DNA from 3 places in the Cronobacter turicensis genome. Region 1 is predicted to be linked to each of the others. Evidence: predicted binding sites of a transcription regulator. Region 1 holds the regulator's gene; each other region holds the start of a gene.

Evidence for each region. Region 1 encodes sigma-54, which starts transcription at its own class of promoters, with help from an activator protein. Its sites were predicted from a motif close to GTTGGCACANNTTTCGCTNT; they were not measured.
Region 2: glnA (glutamate--ammonia ligase) is a predicted target of sigma-54. The motif match lies at 1,550-1,569, and genes of this name have one in related genera.
Region 3: hypA (hydrogenase maturation nickel metallochaperone HypA) is a predicted target of sigma-54. The motif match lies at 1,204-1,223, and genes of this name have one in related genera.

Annotation. Positions count from the first base shown of each region.
Region 1 covers NZ_CP165997.1:3,937,532-3,943,230, reverse strand. The annotation lists gene rapZ (RNase adapter RapZ) at 1-65, opposite strand, end outside; gene ptsN (PTS IIA-like nitrogen regulatory protein PtsN) at 130-615, opposite strand; gene hpf (ribosome hibernation promoting factor) at 698-985, opposite strand; gene rpoN (RNA polymerase factor sigma-54) at 1,008-2,447, opposite strand; gene lptB (LPS export ABC transporter ATP-binding protein) at 2,543-3,268, opposite strand; gene lptA (lipopolysaccharide ABC transporter substrate-binding protein LptA) at 3,275-3,832, opposite strand; gene lptC (LPS export ABC transporter periplasmic protein LptC) at 3,801-4,376, opposite strand; gene kdsC (3-deoxy-manno-octulosonate-8-phosphatase KdsC) at 4,373-4,939, opposite strand; gene kdsD (arabinose-5-phosphate isomerase KdsD) at 4,955-5,699, opposite strand, start outside.
Region 2 covers NZ_CP165997.1:19,290-24,988, forward strand. The annotation lists gene glnA (glutamate--ammonia ligase) at 53-1,462, opposite strand; gene typA (ribosome-dependent GTPase TypA) at 1,840-3,663, shown strand; gene ompL (porin OmpL) at 3,748-4,434, opposite strand; gene AB8W27_RS00110 (MFS transporter) at 4,509-5,699, opposite strand, start outside.
Region 3 covers NZ_CP165997.1:2,380,271-2,385,969, forward strand. The annotation lists gene AB8W27_RS11350 (4Fe-4S dicluster domain-containing protein) at 1-483, opposite strand, end outside; gene hycA (formate hydrogenlyase regulator HycA) at 566-1,030, opposite strand; gene hypA (hydrogenase maturation nickel metallochaperone HypA) at 1,264-1,614, shown strand; gene hypB (hydrogenase nickel incorporation protein HypB) at 1,618-2,490, shown strand; gene AB8W27_RS11370 (HypC/HybG/HupF family hydrogenase formation chaperone) at 2,481-2,759, shown strand; gene hypD (hydrogenase formation protein HypD) at 2,759-3,880, shown strand; gene hypE (hydrogenase expression/formation protein HypE) at 3,877-4,887, shown strand; gene flhA (formate hydrogenlyase transcriptional activator FlhA) at 4,981-5,699, shown strand, end outside.

The DNA of each region.
Region 1 (5,699 bases):
TCCAGTGCACGCAGGGCGACCGATTTCCCTGACCCTGAACGTCCACTGACGATCATCAGAACCATCTGCTGTTTCTCCACACTTCAGACCGGGTAACCGGTGCCTCCTGGGTTGTGCCTCTCGGCACGGTCATTCATTCTCTTCACTGGTTTCAGTGATTATCTGGTAGAGCTCTTCATCGCTTTGCGCGGCGCGCAGACGGCGACAAATCGTTTTGTCCGCCAGTCTTTTGGCCACCAGAGAGAGCGTATGCAGATGCGTTTTGGTTTGATCTGCCGGCACCAGCAATGCAAAGAGTAAATCGACGGGCTGGTTATCAATGGCGTCGAAAGGGATGGGCGTTTCGAGCTGGACGAAAACGCCGACGGCGCGCAGCGTATCTTCTTCAAGTTTGCCGTGCGGAATGGCGATGCCGTTGCCAATTCCGGTACTGCCCATCCGCTCACGGGTGAGGATCGCTTCAAAGACGACCTGCGGCGGCAGGCTGAGCTGCTTTGCCGCCAGCTCGCTGATAATCTCCAGGGCGCGTTTTTTGCTCTGGCAGTGTACGCCGCTGCGGGTGCATTCCTGGTTTAAAACATTGCTCAATGGCAGAGCCGTATCATTATTCATCATAATTTCACCTAAGCGTTTTCTGGTGCGGCGGCTCGCCGCACGGGCCGCGAGCCGCCGATGTCCCAGCGCAACGCCCGGACAATTAATGTTGTTTCAGTTTATCTTTATGTTTAGTGAGCTGCCGCGCCAGTTTATCAATCAAACCGTCAATCGCGGCGTACATATCCTGCCCTTCCGAACTGGCATGCAGCTCCCCGCCGTTCACATGCAGGGTGGCGTCGGCGATTTGGGTCACCTTTTCCACCTTCAGCACAATATAGACCTGATTAATCCTTTCGAAATACTGCTCCAGCTTGGCGAACTTGGCGTTAACGAAGTCGCGCAACGCTTCAGTAATTTCGACGTTATGTCCTGTGATGTTGAGCTGCATAGTGTCTTCCTTATCGGTTGGGTCAGACCAGCTGTTTGCGCTGATTTGACGGCGGTATGGATAAAGATTCTCGATACTTCGCAACGGTACGGCGGGCCACCATGATTCCTTGTTCTGACAGCATAGACGTTAGCTTGCTGTCGCTTAAGGGTTTCGCGGGGTTTTCCGCTGCAATCAACTTTTTCACCAGCGCGCGGATTGCCGTGGACGAGGCTTCGCCGCCGCCCTCAGTGTTCACGTGGCTTGAGAAAAAATACTTTAATTCAAAGATGCCGCGCGGGCTGTGCAGATATTTTTGCGTGGTGACGCGGGAGATGGTGGATTCATGCATCTCAACCGCCTGAGCAATATCGGCCAGCACCATCGGCTTCATATACTCTTCGCCCTGATCGAAGAACGCTTGCTGCTGTTCGACGATGCAACGGCTGACGCGCAGCAGCGTGTCGTTACGGCTCTCCAGACTTTTGATAAGCCATTTAGCTTCCTGAAGATTGCTGCGGATGAACTGGCTGTCGGATTCGTTACGCGCGCTGCCAGACATGGCGGCGTACTGCTGATTGATTTTGAGCCGGGGGATGCTGTCGGCATTGAGTTCGACCGTCCAGCGGCCGTTATGCTTGCGCACCAGCACGTCCGGGATGACATATTCCGGCTCGCCGGTCTGGATCGACTGTCCGGGGCGCGGATCGAGCGACTGAATAAGATTGACCGCTTCTTTCAGCACGTCTTCTTTAAGGCGTGTGACACGCATCAGGCTGCGGAAATCATGATTGGCCAGCAGATCGAGGTGATCGCTGACGATCTGGCGCGCCTGCGCGAGAAAAGGGGTTTCGGCGCTAAACTGCGAAAGCTGGATCAACAGGCAGTCGCGCAGATCGCGGGCGGCGACGCCTACCGGATCGAAACGCTGAACGCGCTTGAGTACGGCTTCGATCTCTTCAGGGCCGATGTCGTCATCGTTATCGCCCATGCCGTCGAGAATATCCTGCACCGTTACGGTGAGATAGCCGGTATCGTCCACCGCATCGACAATCGCCGTGGCGATGGCGCGATCGGTATCAGTAAAGGGCGTTAACTGCACCTGCCACATCAGGTAATCCTGCAGGCTCTGGGTGGTTTCGCCCTGATAAACCGGCAGCTCGTCATCGATATAGTCAGTGCCGGTGCCAGACGGGGTGCCCGCGGTGTAGATTTCATCCCAGCTGGCGTCAAGCGGCAGCTCGTCGGGCATCTCTTTTTGTTCCAGCGCTTCGGCAGTATCCAGCCCTTCGCTGTCCTGCGTTTCCTGAGTGGCAATTTCGTCGTGAATGTCGGTTTGCTCAAGCAGGGGATTGCTCTCCAGCGCCTGTTGCAGCTCCTGCTGAAGCTCCAGCGTGGACAATTGCAACAAGCGGATGGCCTGCTGCAACTGCGGCGTCATGGCGAGCTGTTGGCTTAGCCTTAGTTGCAAACCTTGCTTCATATTCAGAGCAAAAATCCTCAGGTGTAAACGTCAAAAGACCTGTTGCGGCAGGGCGCGCCGGGTAGCGCGCCGTTTCTGCCTGTTGCTCTACCCTATCAGAGTCTGAACTCTTCCCCAAGGTATACGCGTTTAACCTGTTCGTCCTGCAGGATATCTTCAGGGGTGCCGTGGGCGATAAGGTGGCCCTGGCTGACGATGTAAGCGCGCTCGCAGACCGCCAGCGTTTCACGCACGTTGTGGTCGGTAATCAGCACGCCGAGGCCGCTGTCGCGCAGATGCTCAATGATGCGTTTAATGTCGATGACCGAAATCGGGTCGACGCCGGCGAACGGTTCATCAAGCAGAATGAATTTCGGGTTCGCGGCCAGCGCGCGGGCAATCTCGACGCGACGGCGTTCACCGCCGGAGAGCGACTGGCCGAGGCTGTCGCGCAGATGGTCGATGTGAAACTCTTCCATCAGCTCTTTGGCGCGATCTTCGCGCTGCTCGGTGCTGAGGTCGTCGCGAATTTGCAGGACGGCCATCAGGTTGTCATAGACGCTCAGGCGGCGGAAAATCGACGCTTCCTGCGGCAGATAGCCGATGCCGCGACGCGCGCGGGCGTGCAGCGGCAGCAGGCTGATATCTTCATCATCAATGATGATGTCGCCCGCGTCGCGCTGAACGATGCCCACCACCATATAGAACGTCGTGGTTTTGCCCGCGCCGTTGGGGCCAAGCAGGCCGACAATCTCGCCTGAATTTACCGTCAGGCTGACATCTTCCACTACGCGGCGGCCTTTGTAGGCTTTTGCCAGGTGTTTCGCAATGAGGGTTGCCATAGGGGTTTAATTACTCTTTTTCTGGGCCGGCGCCTGAGCGGCGCCGTCTTTATTTTGCAGCTGCGATGGCACCAGTACGGTGGTGACGCGTTTGCCTTTCTCGCTGAACGCCTGCATCTTCTGCTCTTTCACGAGATACGTGATTTTGTCGCCTTTGATGTTGCTGTCGAGCTGCTCAAGATAGGCGTTGCCGGTCAGCACCACGAAATCGCTTTGCAACTCGTAGTGCATTGTGGAGGCGTGGCCTTTCACCGGTTTGCCGTTGTCCTGCATCTGGTAGAACGTGGCCGGATTGCCGTAACCGTCAATCACCTCTTTGCCTTTATCACCGCTCGGGCGCGTCACGACGACTTTATCGGCGTTGATTTTAATCGTGCCCTGCGTTACCACGACATTACCGGTGAAGGTGACGACATTGCCCTGCATATCCAGCGACTGCTGGTCAGATTCAATGTGGATAGGCTGTTCGGTATCGCCCGTCAGCGCGAACGCCGGGAAGCCTGCCGCCAGCAGCGTACTGGTCAGTACGAGATTAAGGCTGAGTTTGTTTATTCTGGATTTCATAGGAGGTTCTAACCTTTTCAATCAGCTCGGCATTTTTGCTGCGAAGGTTCCCGCGCATTTTCAGGCCGCTGGAATTAAAGCTGGTGCCGTAAAGAGTAACAAGCGTATCAGAGGTAACGTCCTGGGTGACCAGGTTAATCTCCGCCTTGTCGGTCGTAATTTTGCGTAACTGTGAATCGGGCGTCAGCGCGTTCACTTCCACATGACCGGTGAGATAGAGCATCCTGTCATTGGTCAGTTTGGCACGATCCGCCTTGACCGACCAGGTCGGCACTTTATTGGCATCGAAGGTGGTCATTACCGGCTGTGTAAACCAGGAGACGCCGTCTTCGGAAAAATATTCAACGTGTTGCGCGACCAGGCGGTAGTTCAGCGCGCCTTCCGGGCTATAGACAACGGTATTCGACTGCTCGCTCTGATAGGTCGGCTCGTTGCTGTTTACCGTCGTTGGGCCGGCCTCATCCTGATCGGCCAGGTTAATGCCAATCAGCACCAGCGCGGCCAGCGCCAGCAGGATAATTACCCAGCGTCTGGTCTTACTCATATGGATTGCCCTATGGCCTCATCTAGTTTGCCCTGCGCCAGCAGCAGGAGATCGCACACTTCGCGCACCGCGCCGCGGCCGCCTGCAATATGGGTGACGTAATCGGCTTTCGGCGTGAGCAGCGGATGCGCATCCGCTACCGCGACGCTTAGCCCGACCTGCGCCATTACCGGCCAGTCAATCAAATCATCGCCGACATAAGCCACATTTTCTGGAGAAAGCGCCAGCTTTTCCAGCAGTTGCCGGTAAGCGATGAGCTTATCGGATTGCCCCTGGTAAAGATGCGTAATGCCGAGCGTCTCGCAGCGATCTTCCAGCAGTTTCGCTTTACGTCCGGTGATAATCGCGACCTCAATGCCGGACGTCAGCGCGCAGCGAATGCCGTAGCCGTCGCGCACGTTGAAGGCTTTTAACTCTTCGCCGCTGTTGCCCATGTAAATCAGGCCGTCGGACATCACGCCGTCGACATCCAGAATCAGCAGGCGGATTTGCGCCGCCCGCGCAATGATCTGCGCGCTCACCGGCCCATAGCAGGTAGAGATGGCGCCATCAGGGTTACTCATTAAACCTTTCCTTTGTTACACCACGCCTGCGCGCAGCAAATCATGCATATGTATCACACCGCGCAACTGGTCGCCATCAGCCACCATGACGGAAGTAATATGGCGCGACTGCATCAGGTTAAGCGCATCGACTGCGAGCGTCCCCGGACGCACCCGGATACCGCCTGGCGTCATGACATCGACAATCTTCATCTGGTGCAGATCGCCGCCCATATCGAAGACGCGGCGCAAGTCGCCATCGGTAAAGACGCCGTCGATTTTCATCAGGTCATCGCAAATAACCGTCATGCCAAGATTCTTGCGGGTGATTTCCAGAAGCGCATCGCGCAGAGAAGCCTCTTTGCTGACGTGCGGGATTTCATCACCGGTATGCATGATGTCGTTAACCCGCAGCAGCAGCTTACGCCCGAGCGCGCCGCCAGGGTGCGAGAGCGCGAAATCTTCTGGCGTAAAGCCGCGCGCTTTCAGCAGCGCGACCGCGAGCGCATCACCCATAACCAGCGTCGCGGTCGTGCTGGTCGTCGGCGCAAGGCCGAGCGGGCACGCTTCCTGCGGCACTTTTATGCACAGATGGATATCCGCCGCTTTGGCCATCGCGCTCTCCGGACGGCCCGTCATACAGATAAGCTGCACCTGAAGGCGTTTCAGCACCGGGATGAGCGCCAGGATTTCGTTGGACTCGCCGGAGTTGGAAATCGCAATTACGATATCCTGCGCGCTTACCATGCCTAAATCGCCGTGGCTCGCCTCCGCCGGATGC
Region 2 (5,699 bases), 470 kb from region 1:
TCACGCAGTGGCGACAACCTGAAATCCGCTGGCTATCAACATCAAAAAATTATTACACGCTGTAGTAGAGTTCGAACTCTACCGGGTGCGGCGTCATGCGAACGCGGTCGTTCTCTTCGATACGCAGCGCGATGTAAGCATCAATCGCATCGTCGGTGAACACGCCGCCTGCGGTCAGGAACTCGCGGTCCTGATCCAGCGCATGGAGGGCTTCTTCCAGAGAGCCGGCAACCTGCGGGATCTCTTTGGCTTCTTCCGGCGGCAGGTCATACAGGTTTTTATCCATCGCTTCGCCCGGGTGGATCTTGTTCTTGATGCCGTCAAGACCAGCCATCAGCAGGGCAGCGAAGCACAGGTACGGGTTAGCGGCCGGGTCCGGGAAGCGCACTTCGATACGACGCGCTTTCGGAGACGCCACGACCGGGATACGGATAGACGCAGAGCGGTTACGCGCGGAGTAAGCCAGCATCACCGGCGCTTCGTAGCCCGGGACCAGACGCTTGTAAGAGTTGGTGGTCGGGTTAGACAGGGCGTTAATCGCTTTAGCGTGTTTGATTACGCCGCCGATGTAGTACAGCGCCTGCTCAGAGAGACCAGCGTATTTGTCGCCAGAGAACAGGTTGGTGCCGTTTTTTGACAGCGACATGTGGCAGTGCATACCGGAGCCGTTATCGCCGAACATCGGTTTCGGCATAAAGGTCGCGGTTTTGCCGAAGCGGTGCGCGACGTTATGCACGACATATTTGTAGATCTGAATTTCGTCCGCTTTCTTGGTCATGGTGTTGAAGCGGGTCGCCACTTCGTTCTGACCAGCGGTGGCCACTTCGTGGTGGTGCGCTTCAACGACCAGGCCCATCTCTTCCATCACCAGACACATGGTGGAACGCAGATCCTGCGCGGAATCTACCGGCGGAACCGGGAAGTAACCGCCTTTCACGCCCGGACGGTGGCCTTTGTTGCCGCCTTCGTATTTGGTGGAGGAGTTCCACGCGCCTTCGATGTCGTCGATAGCGACATGAGAGCCGGAGATGGAGCTGCCGAAGCGGATGTCGTCAAACAGGAAGAACTCAGGTTCCGGCCCGAACAGAACGGTGTCCGCGATGCCGGTAGAGCGCAGGTACTCTTCCGCGCGCTTGGCGATAGAACGCGGGTCGCGATCGTAGCCCTGCATGGTGCCCGGCTCGAGGATATCGCAACGAATAATCAGGGTCGGTTCTTCGTAGAACGGGTCAATGACAGCGGTGGAGGCGTCCGGCATCAGCACCATGTCAGACTCATTGATGCCTTTCCAGCCACCGATGGAGGAACCATCGAACATTTTACCTTCTTCGAAGAAGTCGGCGTTTACCTGGTGGGCTGGGATGGTGACGTGCTGTTCTTTACCTTTAGTATCAGTGAAGCGCAGATCCACAAACTTCACTTCATGTTCATTCAGCATCGTCAGAACGTGTTCAGCGGACATACTTAACTCTCCCGGATTTGTCATTGTCGTCGTGGTAACGAGGTCTTCAGTACTTATTAAAATTGGCGTTGCCGCCCTGAATTCTTTAAAGCGAAATCTGTGCCAACTTTCAAATTCCCCCAAAAAGGCGCTATGATGCGTGTCATAGTGCAAAAGGGCTGCACCACGATGGAGAGATTGCACCAATATAGTGCCTGTGTGTAAAAACAAGCACTGTGTTGGTGCAATTTACGTTTAATAGCCCTTTTACCGCTGCGTGAAAAGGATCACAAAGCCTGGCGACAACACTTGTTTGCGTCAGATGATTGTGATCCTGTTTAGTCCTTCGATTAATACGTGTACAATAACGCGCTATTTCTAATGCCTGAGGCAAAGTTGTGATCGAAAAATTGCGTAACATCGCCATCATTGCGCACGTTGACCATGGTAAAACGACCCTGGTTGACAAGCTGCTGCAGCAATCCGGTACGTTCGACGAACGTGCTGAAACTCAAGAGCGCGTGATGGACTCCAACGATTTGGAGAAAGAGCGTGGGATTACCATCCTCGCGAAAAACACCGCGATCAAATGGAATGATTACCGTATCAATATCGTTGATACCCCAGGGCACGCCGACTTCGGTGGTGAAGTTGAACGTGTAATGTCCATGGTTGATTCCGTGCTGCTGGTGGTTGACGCATTTGACGGCCCCATGCCGCAAACGCGCTTCGTGACCAAGAAAGCATTTGCCCATGGCCTGAAACCTATCGTGGTTATCAACAAGGTTGACCGTCCGGGCGCGCGTCCTGACTGGGTTGTGGATCAGGTCTTTGACCTGTTCGTTAACCTCGACGCGACCGACGAACAGCTGGACTTCCCTATCGTTTACGCATCCGCGCTGAACGGTATCGCAGGTCTGGACCACAGCGACATGGCTGAAGACATGACCCCGTTGTATCAGGCGATTGTTGACCATGTACCGGCACCGGACGTCGATCTCGACGGCCCGCTGCAGATGCAGATCTCCCAGCTGGACTACAACAACTACGTTGGCGTCATTGGCATCGGCCGCATCAAACGCGGTAAAGTGAAGCCGAACCAGCAGGTCACTATCATTGATAGCGAAGGCAAAACCCGTAACGGTAAAGTCGGTAAAGTGCTGGGCCACCTGGGTCTGGAGCGTATCGATACCGATCTGGCGGAAGCTGGCGATATCATCGCGATTACCGGTCTTGGCGAGCTGAACATCTCCGACACCATCTGCGATCCGCAGAATGTCGAAGCGCTGCCGGCGCTGTCCGTTGATGAACCGACCGTTTCTATGTACTTCAACGTCAACACCTCTCCGTTCTGCGGTAAAGAAGGTAAATACGTTACCTCTCGTCAGATCCTTGACCGTCTGAACAAAGAGCTGGTGCACAACGTGGCGCTGCGCGTTGAAGAGACCGAAGATGCTGACGCGTTCCGCGTGTCGGGTCGTGGCGAACTGCACCTGTCTGTTCTTATCGAGAACATGCGTCGTGAAGGTTTCGAACTGGCGGTTTCCCGTCCGAAAGTTATCTTCCGTGAAATCGACGGCCGTAAACAAGAGCCGTTCGAGAACGTGACGCTGGACGTTGAAGAACAGCACCAGGGTTCTGTGATGCAGGCGCTGGGCGAGCGTAAAGGCGACCTGAAAAACATGAATCCGGACGGCAAAGGCCGCGTACGTCTCGACTACGTGATCCCAAGCCGTGGCCTGATCGGCTTCCGTTCTGAGTTCATGACCATGACCTCCGGTACTGGTCTGCTGTACTCCACCTTCAGCCACTACGACGATATCCGTCCGGGCGAAGTGGGCCAGCGTAACAACGGCGTACTGATCTCCAACGGTCAGGGTAAAGCGGTAGCGTTCGCGCTGTTCGGTCTGCAGGATCGCGGCAAGCTGTTCCTGGGTCACGGTGCTGAAGTCTATGAAGGCCAGATCATCGGTATTCACAGCCGTTCTAACGACCTGACGGTAAACTGCCTGACCGGTAAGAAACTGACCAACATGCGCGCGTCCGGTACGGACGAAGCGACGGTTCTGGTTCCGCCGATCAAAATGACGCTGGAGCAGGCGCTGGAATTCATCGATGACGATGAACTGGTTGAAGTGACTCCGCTGTCTGTGCGTATCCGTAAACGTCACCTGACGGAAAACGATCGTAAGCGTGCCATGCGCGGTGCGAAAGAAGAGTAATACGGCGCATCCGTAAACCGGGCAGGCGTTCGCGCCGCCCGGTATGAATAAAAAGCCGCTGAATCTTCAGCGGCTTTTTTTATGTCAGAACGAATACCGTAACCCCAGGCGGAGCCGGTACTGTTCACGGTGATAGTCATTCCAGCGGTCCAGCCACTGCAACTCAAGGTAGGGCAGCCAGTGCTGATCGAGTTTATAGCGAAAGCCGTTGGTGATTTCCCAGTGGTGATCTTTGCCGTTTTTACTGTGGTAATCATTCACCCGCTGAAAGAAGTGCGGCTCGAATGTATACGCGAGCTTATCCGTGACGTTAAAATTCCAGTAATTGGCGAATTCATGCGTGTCGTTTTTATCCATTTGGCCATTAAAGTCCGGCGTATCGTAATTATTGTGGTTATAACGATAGCGGACGGTCAGATTAAACCAGGGCGTAAATTTATAGTTGGTGTCTAAATAGAGCGCGCCGCCAGAGCCGTCGATACTGTCATTAATCAGCCCACCGGGCTGGAACGTCAGGTTTTCCGTGGGTTTAAATAACGGATACCAGCCTTCGATTTCATTATAGCTGTGCTTGATCTCGTCCCATTTCCCTACATTGTAGGCATTGGTGGCCATCAGACCGGCACCCATATCAAAGTTATAGCCCACGCGCAGGATAACCTCGTGCAATTCCGAGGCGGTGTTATACGCTTCACGAGTTTCGACATAAGCTCCCGCGAAAGCCGCGCAGGGCACAGACGAACAGAGCAGTGCGGTTGCGATTCTCTTCATAGTATTTCCCTATAACACGTACAGAAAAGCCGCCCCCTCTGTAAACAGAAGGGGAGGAGCGTAAATGTTTATCGTTATAAAGTGACGGCTGACGCTTTATTGTCGGTGTTGACTTCCGGGGCGGCGGCGACATATTTCTTCCGCCTGGCGATTTCCTCAATAATAAAGGCGAAGCGCTGTTCATTGAGCTTATAAAACAGACCCATGATAACGGCGGCAGCCAGCGCCAGCCCGCAGGGCCAGAGGAAAATTAGCTGGCGCAGGCCATCAAGCGTCCCGGGCGTTTGCAGCGCATTCGGCACATAGCCAATCTCCGTGAGCATAATACCGGGCAGAAACCCCGCCAGCGCGGCGGAAATCTTGCGCGAGAACGTATAGCCGGTATAGACCGAGCCTTCGGCGCGAATGCCGGTTTTCCATTCGCCGTAATCCACCGTGTCCGGCACCAGCGCCCAGTTCAGGCTGTTCACAAACGCGGTGCCGAAAAACGCCATGCAGGAAAATAGCACAAAGCTCAGCGACGTCGTGCCCCAGACGTAATTGAAAATATCGCCCAGCGCCCAGAGCGCCAGCCCTCCGAGATAGACCTGCTTTTTGCCAAAACGCTTCACCGCGCCCGGTACCATAAACACGCCGACCAGAATGCAGCCCATACTGAAAAAGCCCATCCACGACAGTAAATGCAGGTCGTTAAGCACGTACTGGGTGTAATAGACCTGGATCGCGAGCTTGATATTAAACGCCGCCAGCGTGCAGAGATTCGCGATGCACAGCACCAGGAGAGGCGGGTTCTGGAAAATCGCGCAGAACGATTTCAGCATCCCTGGCTTATGCCCGGCGGGCACCACTTCCACGTAGCGCTCGCGCACGCCGCGGTAGCAGCACAGCATGCTGATAAGCCCGACGCTGGCGAAAATCAGCGCCGCCGTCAGGTAGCCCAGCGACGGGCGCGCGGCGAACAGCGACTGAATCGGCATAAAGCCGACGGTGCACAGCAACAGCCCGAGCGTCGCGCCGCCCTGGCGCCATGCAGCGAGATGCGCGCGCTCCTGCGGGTTTTTAGTGATGGCGGGCACCATCGCGCCATACGAGCAGTTCATCAGGCTGTAAAACAGGCCAAACAGCATAAACAACACCGTGGCGAACGCGGTTTTCATGGTCAGCGGCAGATCGTTGGCGATAAACTGCGCCGTCGCCACCAGCGCCACCGGGAACGACGCAAAAAGAATAAAAGGCCGGAATTTACCGCGTGGGCCGGGCGCTCG
Region 3 (5,699 bases), 1.6 Mb from region 1:
GGTTGGACAGGTGCGTATGCAGGCCGGGCCGTCAGCGTCGAACTGGCAGAGATCGCACTTCACCGCAACAGCGCGCACGCCAGGCGTCCAGTCGAGAAACGCGCCGACGCGCGCAGGCGCAGGCGGCGCGGGGGGCGCTTTCGGGCTGTTGACGTTAGCGGGGATATGCAGCGGGCGGCTGCCGGAGAATTCAATCGCGCCGAACGGACAGGCGATGCCGCACAGTTTGCAGCTCACGCACAGGCTTTCATTGAGCTGAATCGCCCCCGCCTCGCGCGTGATGGCGTTCACCGGACAGACCTGCGCGCAGGGCGCGTCTTCGCAGTGGTGGCAAAGCTGTGGGGCGGAATCTTTTTGGTTACGCATAACCGTCAGGCGCGGCCTGGATTGCAGTCCATGCAGGCGGTGCGTCTCTGAACAGGCAGCCTCGCAGGTGTGGCAGCCGATGCAAAGCGTGGAGTCGGCAATGATAAAACGGTTCACCAGGTGTTCCTCAGGTGATGGACATTTTTGACGAAAAGTGACGACGACGGACGATTTCGACAGTCGGCGACACGTCGCCCGGTTAATGTGACGACGCGTCGCGGGCCGCCAGGATCTCGCTGATATGCAGCGGCGTGTCGTGCTGGACGGCGTCATACAACCCGTCGTACAGCGCGCCGATTTTGTCGAGGTAGTGCGCCAGCACCCGCTCGCGGTCGCGGATATCCACCGCGCCATCCAGCATGCCTTTTGCGTCAAGCTGTGCGGTGGCGAGCAGCGTCTCTTCGCTGCCGTCGCGGCGGGCTATCAGGTAGTTAATGGTGCGGCAGTGAAAGCCTTCGGCCTGCTCCACGCGGATGGCGAAATGCTCAAAGAGAAAGAAGCACAACCCGTTTTGCGGCTCGCAGCCGAGCGAGTGATGCAGCTTCTGACGCGACAGCGTAATGGCCTGGACCAGCGTATTGCAGTAGGTGTGCCAGTGCGTCTGTAACGCGCGGTGACGGTCGGCGATAAACTCCGCCTTCTGGCTTAGTTCGGACAGGATCATAGTGGTTAGCTCATTTAACAGAGATAACCCTCTGTAGCAGGAACCATGCCATTTTTTAATTATCTGTTTTTAATAGATTTATTCTGAAACGTCACGTCACGCCGTCTGTCATGACATGTCATTTCGACAGCCTCGACACCCGCCGCGACAGCCTTCCGCCACCCTTCTCCCGCGCTGGCACCGTTATTGCATTGCTTATGGCATTCGCAAACGCAAAGCGTACCGGAGGCGTTATGCACGAACTCACCCTCTGCCAGCGGGCAGTGGAAATTATTGAACAGCAGGCGCAGCAGCTTGGCGCACGCAAGGTCACCGGCGTATGGCTGGAAATCGGCGCGTTCTCCTGCGTCGAGCGCAGCGCGCTGGAGTTTTGCTTTGATCTGGCGTGCCGCGACACCCGCGCCGAGGGCTGCGCGCTGCATTTAAGCCAGCAGGAGGCGCAGTGCTGGTGCCCCCACTGCCAGCGGAATGTCGAGTTACTCACGATGCTGGTACGCCGCTGCCCGCATTGTCACAGCGCGGATCTGCGCATCGATGCCGATGACAGCGTGCAAATCAAGCGTCTGGAAATAGAACAGGAGTAGAAGATGTGTACGACCTGCGGTTGCCAGCACGGCAACCTTTATATAGAAGGCGATGAGCGCAACCCGCACTCGCCGTTTCGCGCCGCCCCCTTTGCCGCCGCGCCGCGCGCCGCGGCCCCCATCGCCACGATAAGCCTCAACACGTTCTCGCCTGAAATAGCGCCAGATGGCGCTCTCGATTACGGCCACGGCGAAGCGGGCACCCATGCGCCTGGCCTGAGCCAGCGCAAAATGGTGGAGATTGAAATCAACGTGCTCGATAAAAATAACCAGATTGCGCAGCGCAACCGCCAGCGGCTCGCCGCGCGCGGTCAACTGGCGCTGAATCTGGTCTCCAGCCCCGGTTCCGGCAAAACGACGCTGCTCACCGAGACGCTCAAACGCCTGCTCGATACCACGCCCTGCGCCGTTATCGAAGGCGATCAGCAGACGGTGAACGACGCCGAGCGCATTCGCGCCACCGGCACCCCGGCGATACAGGTTAATACCGGCAAAGGGTGTCATCTCGACGCACAGATGGTTCAGGAGGCGATGGCGCGCCTGCCGCTTGCCGATAACGGCGTGCTGTTTATTGAAAACGTCGGCAACCTGGTCTGCCCGGCGGGATTTGATCTCGGCGAGCGTCACAAAGTGGCGGTGCTCTCCGTGACCGAGGGCGAAGATAAGCCGCTCAAGTACCCGCATATGTTCGCCGCCGCCTCGCTGATGCTGCTCAATAAAATCGATCTGCTGCCGTACCTGAACTTCGACGTCGAGCAATGCATGGCGTACGCGCGCCAGGTCAACCCGAATATCACTATCCTGCTGGTCTCCGCCATGCGCGGCGACGGCATGAACGCGTGGCTCGCCTGGCTGGAGGAACAGCGATGTGCATAGGCATTCCGGGGCAGGTCTGCGAACTGCTCTCAGACAATCTCGCCCGCGTCGAGGTGTGCGGCGTGCGGCGTGATGTCGATTTAACGCTGGTAGGCACGCATGACGATAACGGCCAGCCGCGCCTCGGCCAGTGGGTACTGGTGCATGTCGGTTTCGCCATGAGCCTGATTAATGAGCGCGAGGCGCGCGACACGCTGGAGGCGCTGCAAACCATGTTTGAGGTGGAGCCGGATGTCGGCGCGCTGCTGTATGGCGAGGAGAACCGCTGATGCGTTATGTCGATGAATACCGCAACCCGGAACGGGTGCTGCGCCTGATGGACCGGCTGTGCGAACGCGCGCCGCTCTTAAACCACACGGCGCAGAAACCGCTGCGTATCATGGAGGTGTGCGGCGGCCACACCCACGCCATTTTTAAATTTGGCCTCGATCGCTTGCTGCCGGAGAACATTGAGTTTATCCACGGCCCCGGCTGCCCGGTCTGCGTGCTGCCGATGGGACGCATCGACAACGCCACCGAAATCGCCCGCCGTCCCGGCGTTATCTTCTGCACCTTCGGCGACGCCATGCGCGTGCCGGGCAAAAACGGCTCGCTGCTCCAGGCGAGAGCCCAGGGCGCGGACGTGCGTATCGTCTATTCGCCGATGGACGCGCTGAAAATCGCCGAACAGCAGCCAGAGCGCGACGTGGTGTTTTTCGGTTTAGGCTTTGAAACCACCATGCCCGCCACGGCGCTGACGCTTATTCAGGCGAAAGCGCGCGGCGTGCGCAATTTTTACTTTTTCTGCCAGCACATTACGCTTATCCCGACGCTGCAAAGCCTGCTGGAGCAGCCGGATAACCAGATTGACGCGTTTCTGGCGCCAGGGCATGTCAGCATGGTGATAGGCACCGACCCGTATGATTTCATCGCCGGGCGTTTCGCGCGCCCGCTGGTGGTGGCCGGTTTCGAGCCGCTGGATCTGTTACAGGGCGTGCTGATGCTGGTCGAGCAGCGTATCGCCGGAGAAAGCCGCGTGGAAAACCAGTACCGCCGCGTGGTGCCGGACGCGGGCAACCCGGCGGCGCAGCAGGCGATCGACACGGTGTTTCACGTCGAGGGCGACAGCGAATGGCGCGGGCTGGGGGTGATCCGCCACTCCGGCGTGCGGCTTCGCGCGCCGTTTCAAGCCTTTGACGCCGAGGCGCATTTCGCGCCCGCGCCGCAGCAGGTCAACGATTCCCCCGAAGCCCGCTGCGGCGAGGTGCTGACAGGCCGCTGTAAACCGGCCCAGTGCCCGCTCTTCGGCGCCCGCTGTAACCCGCAAAACGCCTTCGGCGCGCTAATGGTCTCCTCCGAAGGAGCCTGCGCCGCCTGGTATCAGTATCGTTCAGAGGAGTGCGACGCATGAACACCATTACTCTCGCCCACGGCAGCGGCGGCCAGGCGATGCAGCAGTTGATCGACCGCCTGTTTATGCAGGCATTTGAAAATCCGTGGCTGGCGGAGCAGGAAGATCAGGCGCGCCTGCCGCTTGCCGAACTGACGGCCAGAGGCGACCGGCTGGCGTTTTCCACCGACAGCTATGTTATCGACCCGCTGTTTTTCCCCGGCGGCGACATCGGCAAGCTCGCGATTTGCGGCACGGCCAATGATGTCGCAGTAAGCGGCGCCGTGCCGCGCTGGCTCTCCTGCGGTTTTATTCTTGAAGAGGGTCTGGAGATGGCGACGCTTGAAAAAGTGGCCCACAGCATGGCCGCGACGGCGCGCGCGGCAGGCATCCAGATAGTCACCGGCGATACCAAAGTGGTGCCGCGCGGCGCGGCGGATAAACTCTTTATCAATACTGCCGGGCTTGGGGCTATCCCCGCCGATATTCACTGGGGCGCGCGGCAGCTGGCGCCCGGCGACGTGCTGCTGGTCTCCGGCACGCTCGGCGATCACGGCGCGACTATCCTTAACCTGCGTGAACAGCTGGGGCTTGAAGGGGAACTGGCGAGCGACTGCGCCCTGCTCTCGCCGCTGATTCAGCAGTTGCGCGCCGTGCCGGGCGTGAAAGCCCTGCGCGACGCCACTCGTGGCGGGGTCAACGCCGTAGTGCATGAGTTCGCGGCAAGCGCGGGCTGCGGCATTGAGTTACAGGAGCGCGCGCTGCCGCTGAAACCCGCCGTGCGCGGCGTCTGCGAGCTGCTCGGTCTGGATGCGCTGAATTTCGCTAACGAGGGAAAACTGGTGATTGGCGTGGCGCGCGAGGCGGCGCAACATGCGCTGGCGGCGCTGCGCGCGCACCCGCTTGGGCAGGATGCGACTATGATTGGTGAGGTGGTGGCGCAAAAAGGGGTGCGTCTCGCCGGAATTTATGGCGTAAAGCGCACGCTTGATCTGCCGCATAGCGAACCTTTACCCCGGATCTGTTAAACCCTGTTTTTGCGCAAGAACCTGATAAACAGGCTGTGCCTACAATATTGATTTACGTTTTCGCCTTTTGCGAAATCATTCTGGATGAGCCTAATGTCATACACACCCATGAGCGATCTCGGCCAGCAAGGGCTGTTCGATATCACTCGCACTCTGATGCGCCAGCCCGATCTCTGCACGCTGGCGGAGGCGCTGAAATCGCTGCTCAACGCCGCCGGCTTAGCGGATCGGGTCAACATTCTGCTGTATCACCCGAAACATCAGCGTACCTGTTTTTACAGCGTCGACAGCGTCGGGAATGCCGTGACGTATGAAGATGAAACGGTGCTCTCCCACGGGCCGGTGCGTCGGCTGCTCTCCCGCCCCGAGGTGCTGCACTGCCGGTATGACGAATTCGCCGACACCTGGCCGCAGCTAGCTGCCCTGCCGCTCTACCCGACGTTTGGCTACTACTGTCTGGCGCCGCTCGCCGCCGAAGGGCATATTTTCGGCGGCTGCGAATTTATTCGCCACTCGCCCGAAAGCTTTAGCGAAAAAGAGTTTTCAAGGCTTCAGACGCTGACGCAAATCGTGAGCGTGGCGGCGGAACAAATCCAGACCCGCCTTGGCAACAGCCAGGATTACGCGCTGCTGTGCCGCGAGCGCGACGACTTTCGCATTCTGGTCGCCATCACTAACGCGGTGCTCTCCAAACTGCATCTTGATGAACTGGTGACCGAGATTTCGCACGAGATCCACCGCTATTTCAGTATCGATTCCATCAGTATCGTTCTGCCCGCGGCGCGCAAAGGCAAGCTGACTATCTGGTCCAC